DNA from 4 places in the Bradyrhizobium sp. USDA 4354 genome. Region 3 is predicted to be linked to each of the others. Evidence: riboswitches for the same ligand, from Rfam matches in the RefSeq annotation. Region 3 holds a riboswitch; each other region holds the start of a gene.
The links. A riboswitch is a leader RNA that binds a small molecule or an ion and turns the genes downstream of it on or off. The one in region 3 is predicted to bind cobalamin.
Positions count from the first base shown of each region.

Region 1 (4,209 bases), 1.4 Mb from region 3:
GTAGAGCGCGTTTAGCAGATTGTTGACGCTGAACGACCAGAAGTACCGCTCATATTGACCGCTGAGCTTGACGTCGATCGTGCCATTCGCAGGGATAGGCCTCTGGGTTCCGGCCTGGTCATTGTCCATGCGACGCTCGCTCCAGAAACGCGCGGTGGCATCAAACACCAGATAGTTCTGCCAGATGTTCCAGGTGAGGCCCGCACTCGCGGTGTAGCGCGACACCAGCGGCACGTCGTTGCCCGCCCAGATGCCTTCGCGGAAGACAGCCCGGGTATAGGCCATGCCGGAACGCACCAGCAGTGCATCGTTGATGCGATAGGCGACACTGGTCTCCGAGCCGTAACGGCGGGTCGGATCGAGATTGGTGTTGTAGAACAGGATCGGATTGAAATGGATCTCGCTGGCGAGGTCCATCAGATAGAGACTGCTTTGCATCTGCAGTCCGCCCCCCCCCCTCTGATGCGCAGCCCGCCCTCGATGTCCTGCGAGGTCTGGGTCTTGAGCTGAAACGTCTGCGGAAGCGGATTGAACAACGGGTCGAATGAAGGGCCTGACGACACCCGCTCGTCGACGTCAGGCGTGCGGAAGGCGCGCGCCACCCGGCCGAACAGCGCGACGCTATCGCTGAGACGATGCTCGGCACCGAGGTGCAGCGCAAATTGAGTCTCATCGCTTCTCAGCGGAAGCGCACCGATGTCGGCATTGAACGGAGCCGCCGGATCAAAATTGTCCCGGGCCGAGAGATTGACGTTCTGCACCCGTGCGCCGTAGGAGATGTCGGTCGTCGGCGCGACACCCAGCGTGTGCTGGACATAGCCCGCCACCGTCCGCTGCCTGAGGTCGTAATTGTGCCAGGGGGCGAGGCCCTGGCCGGCGCCGCGGTTCTGCTGAAAGCCCGCATCGTAATAGTCGATGCCGGTCAAGAGCTGCGACGGCATCCCGAGCAGAAGGCTCTTCACGCTGAGGCGCGGCGTGATCGACCATGTCGTCAGATCGGCCTCGACATAGGTCGACGTGAAGAAAGCCGGAACCGGCGTCGGGCTCGAGAAGAACGCGCTCTGCTGTTTCTTGTCGCGCAGGCCGCCGTCGACGATGAGATCGACGCCGTTGACCAGGGTCTTGGTGAAGCCCGCCGTCGCGCTGAAACCCTGCTGGTTGGCGTAATTGAAAGGCGTGCTGGTCCCGCGCCGGCTGGTCGCGAGCTCGTCGACGCCGATCGACGGATCGACCGTGCGGCCGCCCGGCAGTCGCAACTCCTGATTGTCACCGGTGACGGTCAGGAAAGCAGTCAGGCCCGGCGTCGTATAGTTCAGATTGCCGACGCCGTTCGCCTGGGAGTATCGATTGTTGTCGCGATAGCCATCGGTCCTGACGGCATTGCCGTAGAACGAGGTCGACCATGGACCGGAATTGAGCAAGGTCGAGACGTTACCCAGCCTGGTGTTGAACGAGCCGAAGCCGGCCTCGATGCGCGCTGTCGCGGGCGGGCCGCCGACACCGTTTTTGGTGACGATGTTGATCACGCCGCCGACCGCATTGTCACCATAGAGCACAGCACCGGAATTGCCGCGGGTGACCTCGATACGTTCGATCGAATTGAGCGGGACGGTGGAGAGATCCACCTGCGCCATATCGATGTCGTTCAGCCGCCGTCCGTTGACCAGCACCAAGGTGTTGGCAGTGGCGAACGCGCCGAAGCCGCGCAGGTCGACATTGGTCTTGGCACCGATCTGGCCGCCATAGAACGTCGTGATCTGGGCGCCCGGCACCTGCACCGCGATGATCTCGGCCAGCGTCTGCGAGGGCGCATGCGCGATGTCCGCCGCCGTGATGACGGTCGTGGCCGCGCCGACGATGCCGCCATTGTTGGCGACCACCTCGCTGCCGGAGCCGGACGAGCCTGTCCCGCTCGGTGCTCCGTTCGGCGTCGCCCGGCGCCTCCCCGCGTCGCCATCGCCGGTCGCCCTGGCCCGCGTACGGTTCTGATCGTCAGGCTTGGTCACTTCGACCGGCGGCAACTGCTCGGCGACGGCCTGCTGTGCGCGGGCGATGGAGAGATCGAGCGAATGGAAGGAAACGGCCGCAACCATGCCGGCGCAGCAGCGCCTGGCGGCAGTGACAATACGGGACACAATGATAACCTCGGCATGACGTCAGTGGCACGTCACAGCGAACGAGGCTTTACGGCGGAGCGATCGATTGCTCCGGTGAAGCTAATGTCTGTACTCCCCGACCGACATCTTCGCGTGTGACCACGGCTGACGGCAGGTCTCCTGGCTCGCGGGTCGTTACCTCTACGTCGCCTTCCCAGGACCGAGATTCCCAGTGGCACAGGACGAGAGATTCACCGCTTACAGTTGCGGGGGCAGCCATGGCATTGAGAAGATCCCGGCGTTGGGAAATCTCGCACCACGTTCCCTTTTGATCTCCGTAAGGAGAACCGTCACCGTTCAATCTACGAGTCGTCCGGACCGGGAGTCAATCGACCGGCGGCCGTTGTCACCTCCGCAAGCTGGCATCGACGTACCGGCCAATGCCGGTCCATGGGAGGGCGGCCGGCCGCTCAGGTCCGCCCTCGCAAACGTTGGGCCTGGGCCCAGGCGACAGCGACATCGTGCGGCGGGACATCGACGTGCTTGATGGGCGTCAATTCGCCGGAGGCGGAGACGATCGCGGTCTCTTCGCGGCGGCAGCGCGTGCAGACGAAGCGGACCTCGTGCGGGGACGCAGACCAGCTCGTCCGCTTCACATTGGCCGCCATCGGCCAGGCATCGCAATGCGAGCACGACACCAGAAATCGACCGGGATCGAGCATACCCATTCCATCGGACTCCGCGTCCCGCCCGCCCCCTTCAATGATTAATCCATGTGAATCGTTCCGGTGCCGGAGCACCGCCAGCCTTTGACCCTGGGCCGCTATCGGTTCCCGGTATCCGCAAGCCGTCAGGTCTCGTGGGCGATCGCGTTGCGACCTCACCGACCTCGTCGCGCGGTTGCGATCCCTGCAAGGCAGAAGGCGGTCCCCGCTCAGCGAGCTCCCTTGAGGGTGCAGGAGGTCGTGCAGGTGACGGTTGTGCCGCGGTCGCACGCTTTGCAGGCGTTGACACACTGGTTCATGTCGCGTGGATTGTAGCTGTAGTTTCGCATCGGACAGACTGGCGTCGTCGAGCCGGTGATGTCCTGCTGATCACAGGCCGCCGTCATGAGCGCGAATATGATCACTCCAACGAGGCGCATGGGATTGCCCTGTCAGGCATGGCAAATGACACTCGCGAGGCACGCTGCATTGCAACGAACCCCGGCCTTCCCACCACGAGCCATCGCCGATCAGACGACGCCCGCATGCTTCTAGGATGCGCGCCAAACGTTAAGAACGGATTGCAGACGGCTCAGGCCGCAGCCCTGGTCGCGATCGCATGCCGCATATCTGCCGCCAGCTGGCGGTACTGCTCGGCGAGCCTCAAATAGAACTCGCGCTTGGTGCTGTCGGTGGCGAGCTTGGCAATCAGCTCGCATTCGGCGGTGAGCGTCTCGAACCGTTCGAGCCTGTCCTCGAGATGTGTCATCGGCGTGTCCCCATTAGACGCCTCAGGGACGTCAAACCTAGGCCCGGGAAATAGGTCACGGCGAACATCGTTATGGAGTAGCATCGTTTTTTCTCGGTCCGGCATACCGGACCGCAGCCACGGCTATTTCTGCTCCAGCCGCCAGGCGCCATCCCAATTGGCATCCGGCGGATGGGGCGCGAACTGGGTGATGCGCCCGAGCATCGCGCGCGAGGGGCCGTCGCCAGGCACCGCCTCGAGCGCCGCGTTGAAGGCTGCACGGGCCTCGTCGAAGCGCCGGGCGCGATAGGCGGCGAGACCTTCGGCATAGTGCGTGCGCAGGCTCACTTGTGCATCGGTGAGTGCGCCTGGTCTCGCCATCACCTCGAAGATCGCCTGCGGCGCGCTTTGCCCCGCAACCGCCAGACGATCGATCTCGCGCAATTCGAGGCGCGATCCAATTGCATCCGCAGTCGGCTGCGAGATCAGGATGCGGGTGCCGTAGACCTTGTTGACGGCCTCGAGCCGCGAGGCGAGATTCACGGCGTCGCCCATCACGGTAAAGCTCATCATCAGCTCGGAACCGATGCTGCCGGTCAGGACCTCGCCGGTGGCAATGCCGATGCGCAGGTCGCACGGCGCCGGCATGGCGCGGATGCCG
Region 1 covers NZ_JBSSDC010000001.1:5,254,717-5,258,925, reverse strand. Annotated here, with positions in the region: partial or broken gene ACVIIV_RS24330 (TonB-dependent receptor) at 1-2,135, opposite strand, end outside; cobalamin riboswitch at 2,250-2,463, opposite strand; gene ACVIIV_RS24325 (hypothetical protein) at 2,567-2,824, opposite strand; gene ACVIIV_RS24320 (hypothetical protein) at 3,393-3,569, opposite strand; gene ACVIIV_RS24315 (adenylate/guanylate cyclase domain-containing protein) at 3,693-4,209, opposite strand, start outside.
Region 1: another riboswitch for cobalamin. It lies ahead of ACVIIV_RS24330 (TonB-dependent receptor); the one in region 3 lies ahead of ACVIIV_RS30870 (TonB-dependent receptor).

Region 2 (4,209 bases), 3.0 Mb from region 3:
GGCGCCAGAGATCGGTCGCGCGGACCGTCTTGAACACGCGCATGCCGCCGGCCTTCGCCTTTGCCTCGTAGGCCTCGTAGGCCGACTTGAACGCCTCGCCGTAGAGATCATGCAAGTCCGGCGTCTCGTCCGGCGAGAACAGTGTCCATTCGCTATCGGTGTCGACACGCTGCATGAAGAGGTCCGGCACCCAGTTGGCGGTATTCATGTCGTGGGTACGGCGACGATCGTCGCCGGTGTTCTTGCGCAGATCGAGGAATTCCTCCATGTCGACGTGCCAGGTCTCCAGATAGGCGCACACCGCGCCTTTGCGCTTGCCCCCTTGGTTGACGGCGATCGCGGTGTCGTTGGCGACCTTCAGGAACGGGATGATGCCCTGGCTTTCGCCGTTGGTGCCCTTGATATGGGCGCCGAGGCCGCGGACCGGCGTCCAGTCGTTGCCGAGGCCGCCGGAGTATTTTGCGAGCAGCGCATTGTCTTTGATCGACTTGAAGATGCTGTCGAGATCGTCGGAGACGGTGGTGAGGAAGCAGGAGGACAGCTGCGGGCGCAGCGTACCCGAATTGAACAGTGTCGGAGTCGAGGCCATGAAGTCGAACGACGACAGCAGATCGTAGAACTCGATCGCCTTGGCTTCGCGATCGATCTCGCGGACCGCCAGCCCCATCGCGACGCGCATGAAGAAGGCCTGGGGCAATTCGATGCGCTTTCCGCGCACGTGCATGAAGTAGCGGTCGTAGAGCGTCTGGAGGCCGAGGAACTGGAAGTTCAGGTCGCGCTCCGGCTTGAGCGCGGCGGCGATCCGGCCGAGGTCGAAACGGGCCAAATCAGGATCGAGCAGCTCGGCCGTGATGCCGGTCTTCACATAGGCCGGGAAATACTCGCCATAGCGGGTTGCCATATCCGCCTGCGAGGCGGACGTCGGGGCGCCATGGACATAGGACAGCACTTCGCCGCGAAGCTTGTCGAGCAACAGACGCGCGCTGACATAGGCGTAGTTCGGTTCCTGCTCGACCAGCGTGCGCGCGGCCATGATGGAGGCCAGCGCCAGCTCTTCCTGGCTGATGCCGTCGTAGAGGTTGCGGGTGGTCTCGGCCAGAACGGGGGCGGCAGACACACCATCGAGGCCGGCGCAGGCTTCACCGATGATCAGCGCGAGGCGCCTGCTATCGAGACCAACGCGCGAGCCGTCGGGGAGCGTGACATGGAGTGACGGCGCCGCGGCAGGGGTCGCCTCGGTGGCTGCCTCCTCGGCTCGCTGGCGCGCTCGCTCTTCGCGGTACAGCACATAGGCGCGCGCGACCTTGTGGTGCTCGCTGCGCATCAAGGCGAGCTCGACCTGGTCCTGCACGTCCTCGATATGGAACGTACGCCCCTCGCCGGCCCGCCGCATCAGCGCGCTGACAACTTCAACTGTGAGCTGCTCGACGCTCTCATGGACGCGGCGCGAGGCAACCGCGGTGGTGCCCTCGACCGCGAGGAACGCCTTGGTCATGGCAACCGCGATCTTGGCGGAATCGAACGGCGTGACCTTGCCGTTGCGGCGAATGATCTGCATGGCCGGCTCGCTCGAAGCGGGCGCCAGCGACTGTGGACGCAACTGGATGATGGGTGCGGAGGAAGTTTCCGCGTCGTGAAGGTTCAGTGACATCAATAGGCCCCGTGATGCGCGCGTTGTATTTGAACGGGGCTGATAGGGAAGGACGCTGCAGAAACGCCCGCAGCAAAATGCCGGACGGTGCATGCAAGCGACCGCCGGACACCCCGCCCGTGGACGTTCAGATCGTCACGGCAGGTCTCCTGGCTCGCAGGTCGTCGCTCGCATCCCGTCTTCCCGGCACGAAAGCACCAGTGACGATTGTCGGAGGCAGCTCGCTGCTGACAGTTGCGGGGGCAGCGCCGGAATTCCGCGCCTTCTGGCGCAGTTCACCGGCTTCCCTCTTAGCCACTAAATCTTGCGATCTAGCGGAACCGTGACGCCCACATGTGGTGATATTCGCGAGCGAGTGTCAACGATTCGTTTGAGCTTCCGCTCAGATTGGCTGTGGAATGCGGGAATTTCGGCGGGCGGCTTGGCAAGACCTAAGCCGTGCTGCGCCCGAGCCGCGCGAAGATCGTGCTCGTCAACGCGCCCTGCGGTTCGGTGCCGAGGAGCGTACGAAGTGCTCCTCGATGCACGGCGCAGATCGCGCCGTGCCTCCCTGACGGAAAAGTCCAAAGACGCGATGTCGTCACGCCTCGTCGTTCAAGTCGAGATCGTACGACCACGCCCGAGCGGATTGAGCAGCCGGACAATCTCGCAGACGGCAACGAGGCCGATCAGCCATGCTGCGCTGCGCAGCCCGATCCGCGCCACGATCTTAAATGTAAAGGCGCCCTGGCCACCCAGGAATGCGCTCACGCGCTGGCTCGGCCTGCCCTGGCAGACCGACGAAGCATCGTGCAACTCCAGCGCCGATTACTCCCCTAGCACATATTTGTCATTCCCGAGCTTCTGGGGCGCGCGCGTGCCCGACCAAGTGCTGAGCTCTGCCGCTTTCGAGCGAGCGAGCGCTAACGTCACCGATCCGTTTGATGACCCAAGGGCTGCAACGTCTCCAGCACGCGTTGCTGCGGGAGGACTGGCTGCGCGACGTTCGCGGCCGCACGTATTACGAGCGCATTGACAAGATGGCTCAGCTGTGGGCAACGCTCGGGATGGTCGAACCACGCCAAACGCCGCAGGCACTGCGCGACGTTGGCTTCCCGGAACAGTCCACGTGGAGACTGGCCGCGATCGCGCGAATGCCGGCTCCGAACGAAAAAAAGTTGCCTTGATTACCCGGATCGAGTCGCTGCGGGAGCGGACACCGGAGCCGACTCTGTCCCAAGCGGGCCTCGAAGCGCCGCCCGAACGGACCACGCCGCCCCGCCATCAGTTTCGTCAGGATGAGGTGTGAACGGCGTGGACGACGACCGCGTCTGGGACGTTCTCGTGGTCGGCGCGGGCCCGGCGGCGATCAGCATCGCCGGAGACCTTCCGAAATGCGGTAGCATCGAGTATTCGTGTTACCGCCTCCCTAAGGGGCTGTCCCTCAGGTAAGGATGCGCCGACTTGATGAACGGAGACTTGCATCGGCACGCCGCCACCTGCATTGGCGATCTCCGTCAACTGCTGTTCGAAAGCCGCTGCGTCTGCGGACGGGAAACCGATAAGTTCTCTTGCGGGCCCGCGCTGCCCGACTGCTGGAGCCCCCGCGAGTTGAGGTAAAGTCCATCCGGTCTCACTTTCGAAATACCAAGGACTCGGCTGATGCAGGACCATCGAGCAAAAGATCGAGCGCGATCAGGGGCATCAGAAGAGGCTCCTCTTCTGATGGACACTGCAAAGCCCCAGTTCGCGACATGCCATCCCAAATCACCTGAGCATTCGGCTGTTTTGCACTAAAGCGCGATGGCATTAAGTTCGATACCCTGAATTTCTGAGGTAGTTGGCGCATTCATCGGCGGTGAAGGCATCGAGTGCGTGGCCGATTGCGGCGCAGACCGCGTCGACGGTTCGCGCGGCAGCTTTGCGGACGAGGTGCTTGAGCTTGGCAAAGACCTGTTCGATCGGGTTCAGGTCGGGCGAGTATTTTGGTAGGAAGAAGAGCTTGGCCCCGACTGAACGGATGAGCTGGCGGACGGCTTTGCTCCTGTGACTGCCGAGATTATCCAGGACGACGATGTCGCCGGGCTGAAGGGTCGGCAGGAGAACCTTCTCGACATAGGTGCGGAAGCTCACGCCATCGATTGGCCCCTCGATGAACCATGGCGCATCGATCCGGTCGTGGCGCAGGGCCGCCAGGAAGGTCATGGTCTTCCAGCGGCCGTGGGGGACCTTTGCGTGAAGTCTGCTCCCGCGCGGCGCCCATCCCCGCAAGGGGGCCATATCGGTCCTGGTCCAGGTCTCGTCGATGAAAACCAGCCGTTCAGCTTCGACGCGTCCTTGATACTTTGCCCACTGGGCTCGCCGCCGCGCGACCTCGGCTCGATCGCGTTCGCCAGCCGCCACGCTTTTTTTTGAAGCTGAGCTTCTCGGCATGCACGAAGTCCCACACCGAGTGGTAGTCGACCTTCAGACCGCGACCGGCAAGCTCGGCAACGAGACCGCGTATAGTGAAATCGCCGTCCTTGATCCGCTGCGACAGCCAGACTGCGTGGTCTCCCGACACCGCCTTCGGCTTGTGA
Region 2 covers NZ_JBSSDC010000001.1:3,566,725-3,570,933, reverse strand. Annotated here, with positions in the region: gene ACVIIV_RS16485 (ribonucleoside-diphosphate reductase subunit alpha) at 1-1,651, opposite strand, end outside; cobalamin riboswitch at 1,774-1,991, opposite strand; gene ACVIIV_RS16480 (hypothetical protein) at 2,246-2,401, opposite strand; gene ACVIIV_RS16475 (hypothetical protein) at 2,575-2,817, shown strand; one part of gene ACVIIV_RS16470 (IS630 family transposase) at 3,440-4,042, opposite strand; one part of gene ACVIIV_RS16470 (IS630 family transposase) at 4,044-4,209, opposite strand, start outside.
Region 2: another riboswitch for cobalamin. It lies ahead of ACVIIV_RS16485 (ribonucleoside-diphosphate reductase subunit alpha); the one in region 3 lies ahead of ACVIIV_RS30870 (TonB-dependent receptor).

Region 3 (4,209 bases):
GGTGTTGTAGCGGTCTCCGACATGGCGGCCGGTGATGCCGAGCTCCACTGGCCAGGGCGTGAAGAACCGATACGACGCGCCGACATTGGCCACGATACGCGGCACGTTCGGCGGCGTGTTGCCGGAGAACGAGCCACCGGCGAAATTGTAGTCGGCATAGCGCGCATCGACATAGGCGATGTTGCCCCACAGCCGCAGCGGCTCGATCGGGCGCACGGAGGCGGCAAGCTCGACGCCCTTGGACTCCTGTCGTCCGGCGATATTCAGCTGCATGCCGCCGGCCGCGGCATAGACGTTCTTGCGCAGGATGTCGTAGGCCGAGAACGACCATTCCGCCCTGTTGTCCCAGAACAGGTGCTTGACCCCGGTCTCATAGGTACGCGCCGTCGTCAGGTCGAGCGGTTGGGTCGGCCCCAGCAGGAAGATGTTGTTGGCGGCGATGTCGGCACCGGTGGCGTACTGGCTGAAGAAGGTGAGGCCAGGAACGGCCTCCCAGGTGTAGCCGATGCGTCCCGTCACCGGCGCCCAGTCTTTCGTGAATGGAAAGCCTGCCTTCTCCAGACCGTTCTTGTCGGTCGAGTTGCGGTCGAGCCCGATGTGCTCGACACGCAGGCCGCCGATCAGCGCGAAGCTACGTGTCAGCTTCAGCCGGTCCTCGAACGACAGCGCCTCGTTGTCGATGCGCGCGGTCTGCTGCTGTGTCGTGAGCAGGCCGTAAAAGCCGCGGTTGGGATCGACGCGCGAAACGGAATCACCGGGAAAGTTTGCCGCGCCGGGCCTTACGAAATCGAGATAGCTCGACGAGAGCGTCGTGACCAGCCGGTTGTCGAAGCCCGCGATATCAGTGTCCCAGATCAAGTCGGTGATGTTGCCGACCAGACGCTGGCTGTGTGCCACATAGAAGCGCTCGCGATCGACGAGGTTCGTGGTGGAATTGAACGCCTCGATCTCGTTGTTGAACCATTTCCGCTCCGCACCGTAGCCATAGGCCTGGCTCTTCAGCGTCAAGTCAGGCGCGAGCTTCAGCTCGAAGCCGCCGCGCAGCCACACTTCCTGGGCGACGTTGCGGTTGTCGAGGACATTGTAATTGGTGTTGAAGGTGCGGTCGTCGATGGTGACGGCGCCGAGATTGGTTCCGTTGTAATTCGAGACATAGTTGCCGGAGACGATCCCCGTCGTCGCATGCGAGCCGCTGAAGGCGACCGGCACCAGCGGCGCGCCCCAATAGGCTTTCGAGCGATCCTCCCGGTATTCGAGCGCGCCCCAGATCTTGAGGCTATCGGAGATGCGGTAATTGAGCTGGCCGGATGTGCCGAACGTCTTGACGTTGGTGTCGTCGGCAAAGCCGTTGAGCGTGGAACGGCTGATGTCGAAGCGGTAGTCCAGCCCCTGCACGTTGGTGCTGCCGCCCGAGCCGTAATGCGCGCGGAACGAATTCAGCGAGTCCCACGATAAATCAGCTTCGTTGCGGATCGGTCCGGTGTGCGGCTGCTTGTTGACCAAGTTGATGGCGCCGCCCGCGGCGCCTTCGCCCGAGATCAGCGAGGCCGGGCCCTTCAAGAATTCCACGGCCTCCAGATTGGCGGTGTCGACGATCCGCGAGGTCATGTTCTGCGGACCGATCTTGATGCCGTTGTAGAGCGTGTTGATCTGGCTGTTGGTGAAGCCGCGCATGGAGAAGGCCGAAGGCTCGGCCGGGTTGTCGCCGGAGGTGACGCCGACCGCGCCCTGCGCCACCTCAGAGACGGTGCGATAGCCCTGCTCGCGCATGGTCTCGGCCGAGATCACCTCGACCGTCGCGGGCGTCTGACGCACCGTCAGGCCGAGCCGCGAGGCGCTTTCGGCCACCGCATTGCTGTTGAGCGGCGTCTGCACTGCGGCGGTCGGCACGACAGGCTTGGGCGCTGCGGATGCAGATTCCGGCCTGCGTACAGCCGCACGGCGTGCGCGCTGCGCCTCCCGGCCCACTGGCCTCGCCTGCTTGCGGGATTGAGCGGGCGACACCTCAACAGGCGGCAGCGGCTCGCGGGCCTGCTGTGCCAGCGCGGGAGCCAGGCCGGCGGCTGCAAACGACGTAAGGACCACGGAGGCAAGCAGGAAGCGGCGCGGTCGTGCGATACGGATGGAAGACACAGTACAAAACCTCGGTATGACGTCAGTGGCACGTCACAGCGAACGAGGTCTCATCCTGGGCTTGTCAGCCGTCCGATGAAGCCGAATGTCTGTACTCCCCGACCGACATCTTCGCGTGTGACCACGGCTGACGGCAGGTCTCCTGGCTCGCGGGTCATGACCGCTTCGTCGCCTTCCCGGGACCGAGGACCCAGTGGCTCGTGACGAAGGATTATCCGCTCACAGTTGCGGGGGCAGCCGCGGCATTGGGGACAACGCCCCGCACCGCATTCCCTTTTCATTCCCTCTCGGGAAAACCGTCGCGAGCATCTAGGATTACCTCCAAGACAGAGTCAATGTGCCAGTTGCGGCGTTGCGGCAACAGCCACCAACTTCCTTGGAGATGAGCATGGAAGGCGAGACCTTCCTCTGGTTGATACGGCATGCGGCCGTCAAGGGCGTGGCCGGGACGATCCATGCAGCCGATGCGCGGGCCGACCTCGGCGATCACGCGGCATTGGCGGCTCTGCGGCAGCGCTTGCCGCCGGATCGCGCCAGCTATGCCAGCCCGTCGCGACGCACGGTCGACACGGCGCGCGCACTGGGGCTCGAACCGGAGTTGGTCAGCGAATTCCGCGAGCAGGATTTCGGCGATTGGACCGGCCATCGGCATGACGAGCTCGCCGCGACCGGTGGCGATGCCTATGCGCAGTTCTGGCGCGATCCGGCGCGCGGACGACCGCCGAACGGCGAAAGCTTTGCGGATCAGGTCGCGCGCGTCCGGCTCGGTCTGTCGCGGATTGGCGCAGGCTCCGCAGCGCTGGTCGTACATTCCGGCACCATCCGCGCCGCGCTCTGCATCGCGCTGGACCTGACGCCGCAAGCCGCCTTGCGCCTCGTGATCGATCCGCTGTCGCTGACCCGGATCGACCGGCTCGCGGGCGGTTGGCGGGTCGTTTTCGTCAATCAGCGGATCAGCTAGGCCGATCCGGCACATTGGCCTGTGCGAACGTCGCCATGCCGTTGTGAAGCGCACAGGCCGAGCGGACCAGCGGCAGCGCGATGGCCGCGCCCGATCCCTCGCCGAGCCTGAGATCGAGGCTGATCAACGGCTGCACGTTGAGCGCGCGCAACACCAGCCGATGTCCCTGCTCCGCCGATTGATGCGAGGCTAGCTGGAACGGCTGGCAGGACGGATTGAGACGCGCCGCCGCCAGCGCCGCGACCGACACGATGAAGCCGTCGATCAACACGGGAATGCGGCGCTGCGCGGCCGCAATGATAGCGCCTGAGATCGCAGCGATCTCGAGGCCGCCGACGGCACACAGGATCTTTTCGGGCGAGGCTCCGGCGACGCCGTGGCGTGCGATCGCCGCATCGATCACCCGCGCCTTGTGCGCCCGGCCGGCCGCATCGACGCCGGTACCGCTGCCCGCGATCTCCTCGGCGCTCACGCCAAGCAGGCTCGCCGCGATCGCGGCGGATGTCGTGGTGTTGCCGATGCCCATCTCGCCGAAGATCAACAGATCGGGCTGACTGGCCTCGGCGCGCGCCACCGCGCGCTGGCCGGCTTCGAAGGCGAAGGCCAATTCCGCCGGCGTGAGCGCAGCTTCGACGCTGAAATCGCGCGTGCCGGAGCGCGGCTTGTCGGTGACGACGCCCGCCATCTCCCCTGGTGCCAGCGTGCCGGCGTCGACCACCTCCAGGCTCGAGCCAAGCTCGCGCGCCAGCACCGAGATCGCGGCGCCGCCACCCGCAAAGTTCGCCATCATCGCGATGGTCACTTCTTGCGGATAGGCTGACACACCCTGCGCGACGATGCCGTGGTCGCCGGCGAAGATGATGATCGGGACCCGCGAAGCGCGGGGCTGCTCCGTCGCCTGCAAACCTGCAAGCTCGATCGCGAGCTGCTCGAGCCGGCCGAGTGCGCCGGTCGGCTTCGTCAGTTGCGCTTGCCGCGCAATGGCCGCCTCGCGATGGACCGCGGAGACCTCCGGGCAGTTCTGGTAAACCCATTCGGGAAGCATGCTGCCTCACTCAACGCCGGCGCTTGAGAATGTAGCTGTCCATGATCCAGCCATGCCGTTCGCGCGCCTC
Region 3 covers NZ_JBSSDC010000001.1:6,608,233-6,612,441, forward strand. Annotated here, with positions in the region: gene ACVIIV_RS30870 (TonB-dependent receptor) at 1-2,133, opposite strand, end outside; cobalamin riboswitch at 2,249-2,449, opposite strand; gene ACVIIV_RS30875 (histidine phosphatase family protein) at 2,522-3,094, shown strand; gene cobT (nicotinate-nucleotide--dimethylbenzimidazole phosphoribosyltransferase) at 3,087-4,139, opposite strand; gene cobF (precorrin-6A synthase (deacetylating)) at 4,150-4,209, opposite strand, start outside.

Region 4 (4,209 bases), 3.0 Mb from region 3:
CGCCCGGCCCGCGAAGCGGGGCCGGGCTTTTTTTGTGTTCCCAAACGCTCCATCGATTATCGAGAGCGCAAATGACCGCAAGAGGATCAGCTTTGTCGAGAAGAGAGCCAAGCCCGGATCAACGGCCTCGCGGATCGAATGCAGCCCGCAGTTGGCGGGCGGCAGCGACCATGTTCGCTAGCGCCGGCCGAACCTCCTCCCATTTGCGCGTCTTCAGGCCGCAGTCCGGATTGACCCAGAGCTGCGTATCCTGCAGCCGGGTCCGAGCCAACGCCATCAGCTCCTTCATTTCGCTGGTCTCGGGAACGCGTGGAGAGTGGATGTCGTACACGCCCGGCCCGATCTGATTTGGATACTCGTAGTTCCTGAACGCGTCGAGTAGTTCCATTTTCGAGCGCGACGTCTCGATCGAGATGACATCTGCGTCCATTGCAGCGATCGCACCGATGATGTCGTTGAACTCCGAGTAGCACATATGTGTGTGAATTTGCGTTTCATCGGCGACGCCCGATGAGCAGATGCTGAAGCAATCCACGGCCCAGTCGAGATAGGCCGTCCAATCCGATCGACGCAACGGCATTCCTTCGCGCAGTGCGGCTTCGTCGATCTGGATCATTGTCGCACCAGCATTCTCGAGATCGCGAACTTCGTCTCGGATCGCGAGCGCAATCTGGCGGCAGACCTCGCTTCTGGGAATATCATCGCGAACAAAGGACCAGTTCAAGATCGTCACCGGTCCGGTCAACATCGCCTTCATCGGCTTCCTCGTTAGTGATTGCGCGTAGCGCCACCAGTCCACCGTGATAGGCCTCGGCCGCACTACATCGCCAAACAGGATCGGTGGCCTGACGCAGCGCGAGCCGTAGGACTGCACCCATCCGTTCCTGGTAAATGCGAAGCCGGCGAGTTGCTCGCCGAAGTACTGCACCATGTCATTGCGCTCGAACTCGCCGTGCACGAGGACGTCGAGACCGATGTCCTCCTGCCAACGTACGGCGCGCGCAGTCTCCTCCTTGAGGAACCTGTCGTATTGCTCGTCACTTATCGCGCCTCGCGCATGCGCCGCACGGGCATTCCGGACCTCTGTGGTCTGCGGAAACGATCCGATGGTCGTGGTAGGAAAAGCCGGTAGTCCGAAACGGTTGCTTTGGATCTCGGCACGACGGGCAAATGGGCTGGCGCGCCGACGCATGGTCTGATCGATCGCTTTCATCCGTACAGCGACATTGGCATCACGGATTTTCGGCGAAGACCGGCGGCCACTCGCGGCACATTCCGACTCGGCAAGAGATAGCGCAACATTCTGGTCGCCTGCGAGTGCCCGCGCCAGGATCGTAAGCTCCCGCATCTTCTGGACCGCGAAAGAAAGCCAGCTCTTGACGTCGGAAGCGAGCCCGGTTTCGAGTTCAACATCGACCGGCACATGAAGCAGCGAGCAGGATGGAGCAATCTGTACACGATCCTTGCCGAGCTTCTCAATCGCGGGTTCGAGCCGCTGGCGCAGCGACGACAAATTCGACCGCCATACATTCCGGCCGTCGACGACACCGAGCGACATGACGAGATCACTTCGGCCGCCAGCGATGATCTGGTCCAACAACTGTGGCGCTCGAACCAGATCGAGGTGCAGTCCGGCAACCGGCAGGCTCAAGGCGGTGTCCAAATTGTCCCCGAGCTCGCCGAAATAGCTGGCAACTAAGATCTTGATGGCCGGCCCCTCCTTGGTGAGCCGGTCATAGGCATGTCGCAACGATTGTCGCGCCCTCTCATCCAGATCAAGAACCAGGCAGGGTTCGTCGAACTGAACCCAATTTGCCCCACGTCTGGCCAATTCCTGCAGAACCTCGATATAGGCCGGTATCAGTTCATCCAGTAATGAGAGTGGCTGGAACGCAGGATCGGGACTCTTGCCGAGCTTTAGGAATGTGACCGGCCCGATCAGGACAGGGCGGGTCTGAAAGCCAAGGGCCTTGGCTTCGTCATACTCCTCGATCGGCTTGCGAGAGCATAGCCTAAAAGTCTGTCCCCTGTGAAACTCGGGGACCATGTAGTGGTAGTTGGTGTCGAACCACTTGGTCATCTCCTGCGCGGGTGCGCCAAATCCGCGCGGTCCGTGACCGCAACTCGCATCCTGATCGTCGCATTGTGATCCGCGGGCCATAGCGAAGTACGTCTTGAGCGAAATGGATTCGGCGTTCGAGGCGTAGATCTCCGGGATGGCGCCAACCATGAAACTTGTGTCGAGCACCTGGTCATACAGCGAGAAATCGTTCGATGGAATGACCGTGACTCCGATAGATCTCTGACGAGCCCAGTTCGCGGCACGCAGGCCAGCTGCGTCCTCGAGCAACTGCTGTTCGCTGCTTTTTCCGGCCCAATAGCTTTCTAGAGCGAGTTTGAGCTCGCGCCTTGGACCGATGCGTGGCGTTCCGAGCGTGGCAACCGGAAGGGAGAGAAGAGACATAGCGTTAACCCCATGTTGGGGGCAAAGGCCAGGGCGGACGCAGGCAGGGGAAGTCGCGCGGTGCGACGGCTGCTTGGCGCACCACCGGGACACCCCGCCCGTGGACGAATATATTGTCGGGGCAGGTCTCCTGGCTCGCGGTTCATCGCTGCTGTCCGGCCTTCCCGAAGCCGCGCAGGCTTCAGTGACATCGTTGGACAGCGGCTCGCCGCTCACAGTTGCGGGGGCAGCGCCGGCATTTTCACCGGCTTCCCTCTTAGCTCCGGATCAAGTGGAAACCGGAGAACCTCGACGACTTGGATTATCGGCAAGAGAAGTCTTCCGTCAACCTCTCAGATTATGTCTCAAGCTGATGCTGCGAGATCTGCTACGCGAATGATCGTGCATCTCTATCGTTGAGACGATGTAGAAGCGCTCTCCAATCAGCGATATCGGAATGACCATCGCAGCTGCCCGCGGGCCGCACGCCAGATCGAAGGGACAAACGCGGCTTGCGCGGTCGGGACTGCTGGCTCGAGCTGAACGCATTTGATGCGAGTCCCGGCTTCCCAACGGTTCTTGAGTACGTCCGCCATTCAGCCCCCCTTCTCGACCAACAGGATCCGTGTTGAATAAGCCCAAGACACCTGCCGAAAGCCAGCAACATACCCGGCGAGCACGTGATTTGCGGGGCCAGCCAGACCTCAAATGCTCGGCGGTGAAGATCGGCTTTCGCGTCGTTGGGCATCGAGTGCAAAGCTCAGCTGGCTGAGGCTGCTCTCGACTTCCGGAGCGCCGCATGTCGCGAAAGGAGCGCCAATCGCGCCGTGGCCCCTTGGCCGTAAGTGCCAAAAGGCATGGCAGAGATCGAAAACCCACATTCCGACAACGATAGCGAACCAAACGATTCAATGGCGGCAAACGTGCTCCCAATTCTCATTAGGAACTCGGCGCCGAGGCATTCCCCTGCGCCGTCGAATATCCAGTGCGTGACGAGGATGCATAAGCCGCGCTGGAAAGGCTGAACGGAAACATCGAAACGTGCGCAAGTCGGAAAGTCGACAAAGCGGACACAAAACCGGTGCGAATTGCCGTCTATTGCGTGGCACGAAGAATGCAGGTCCTCGGCATGCCCAGTCCCTCCTGCTGGGCATGTCCAGCACAGCAAATTGAGGCTGTCGTTGGCAGTGAAGTTAGCGGCGCGTGACATAGAGGGGAGCGCCTGCTCGCACGGGACACCGTCGGTCTCCCCGTCGCGTCGCCGCTAACTTCTTGCGCTCGCGCATAACAGGTTGAAGGTTGCTCGCTTTGGAATGACGTGTGGATGAAACCAGATAGGCTGACAGTTATGAGGAAAATGTCTGCAAGACGCGCGTTATGGTTTTGTCTCTGTCAATCCCTGATCTGCTTGGCCGGGCTGGCTCCGACGAGCAACAGTGTTCGCGCCAACGAGAGCCCCCTTATCGAAAGATTCAAGTCGACGTGGCGAGCGCAAGACGGCGAGACAATAGATGAAATTATCTCCAAGGTCTCGAAGGTGGCACAGTTCGTCCCGCGAATGTGGGGCGTCGCTGAACTTGACCAAAATGACCATGTGCTCATTTGGTGGGCCAGGCACCGAGATGAGACATTAGGCGAACAGAAGGTTATCGCCTGGAAGATCGCGCACGACGGCACGTTTCAACTTGCGTCGACTTATGCAAAGCCGATGGAATTGGGCTGGCGCGCCCTGGCGCTCTCGTTGATCGCCAGTGAAGTCAAGGATG
Region 4 covers NZ_JBSSDC010000001.1:3,615,015-3,619,223, reverse strand. Annotated here, with positions in the region: gene metE (5-methyltetrahydropteroyltriglutamate--homocysteine S-methyltransferase) at 119-2,464, opposite strand; cobalamin riboswitch at 2,568-2,770, opposite strand; gene ACVIIV_RS16650 (nodulate formation efficiency C protein) at 3,981-4,209, shown strand, end outside.
Region 4: another riboswitch for cobalamin. It lies ahead of metE (5-methyltetrahydropteroyltriglutamate--homocysteine S-methyltransferase); the one in region 3 lies ahead of ACVIIV_RS30870 (TonB-dependent receptor).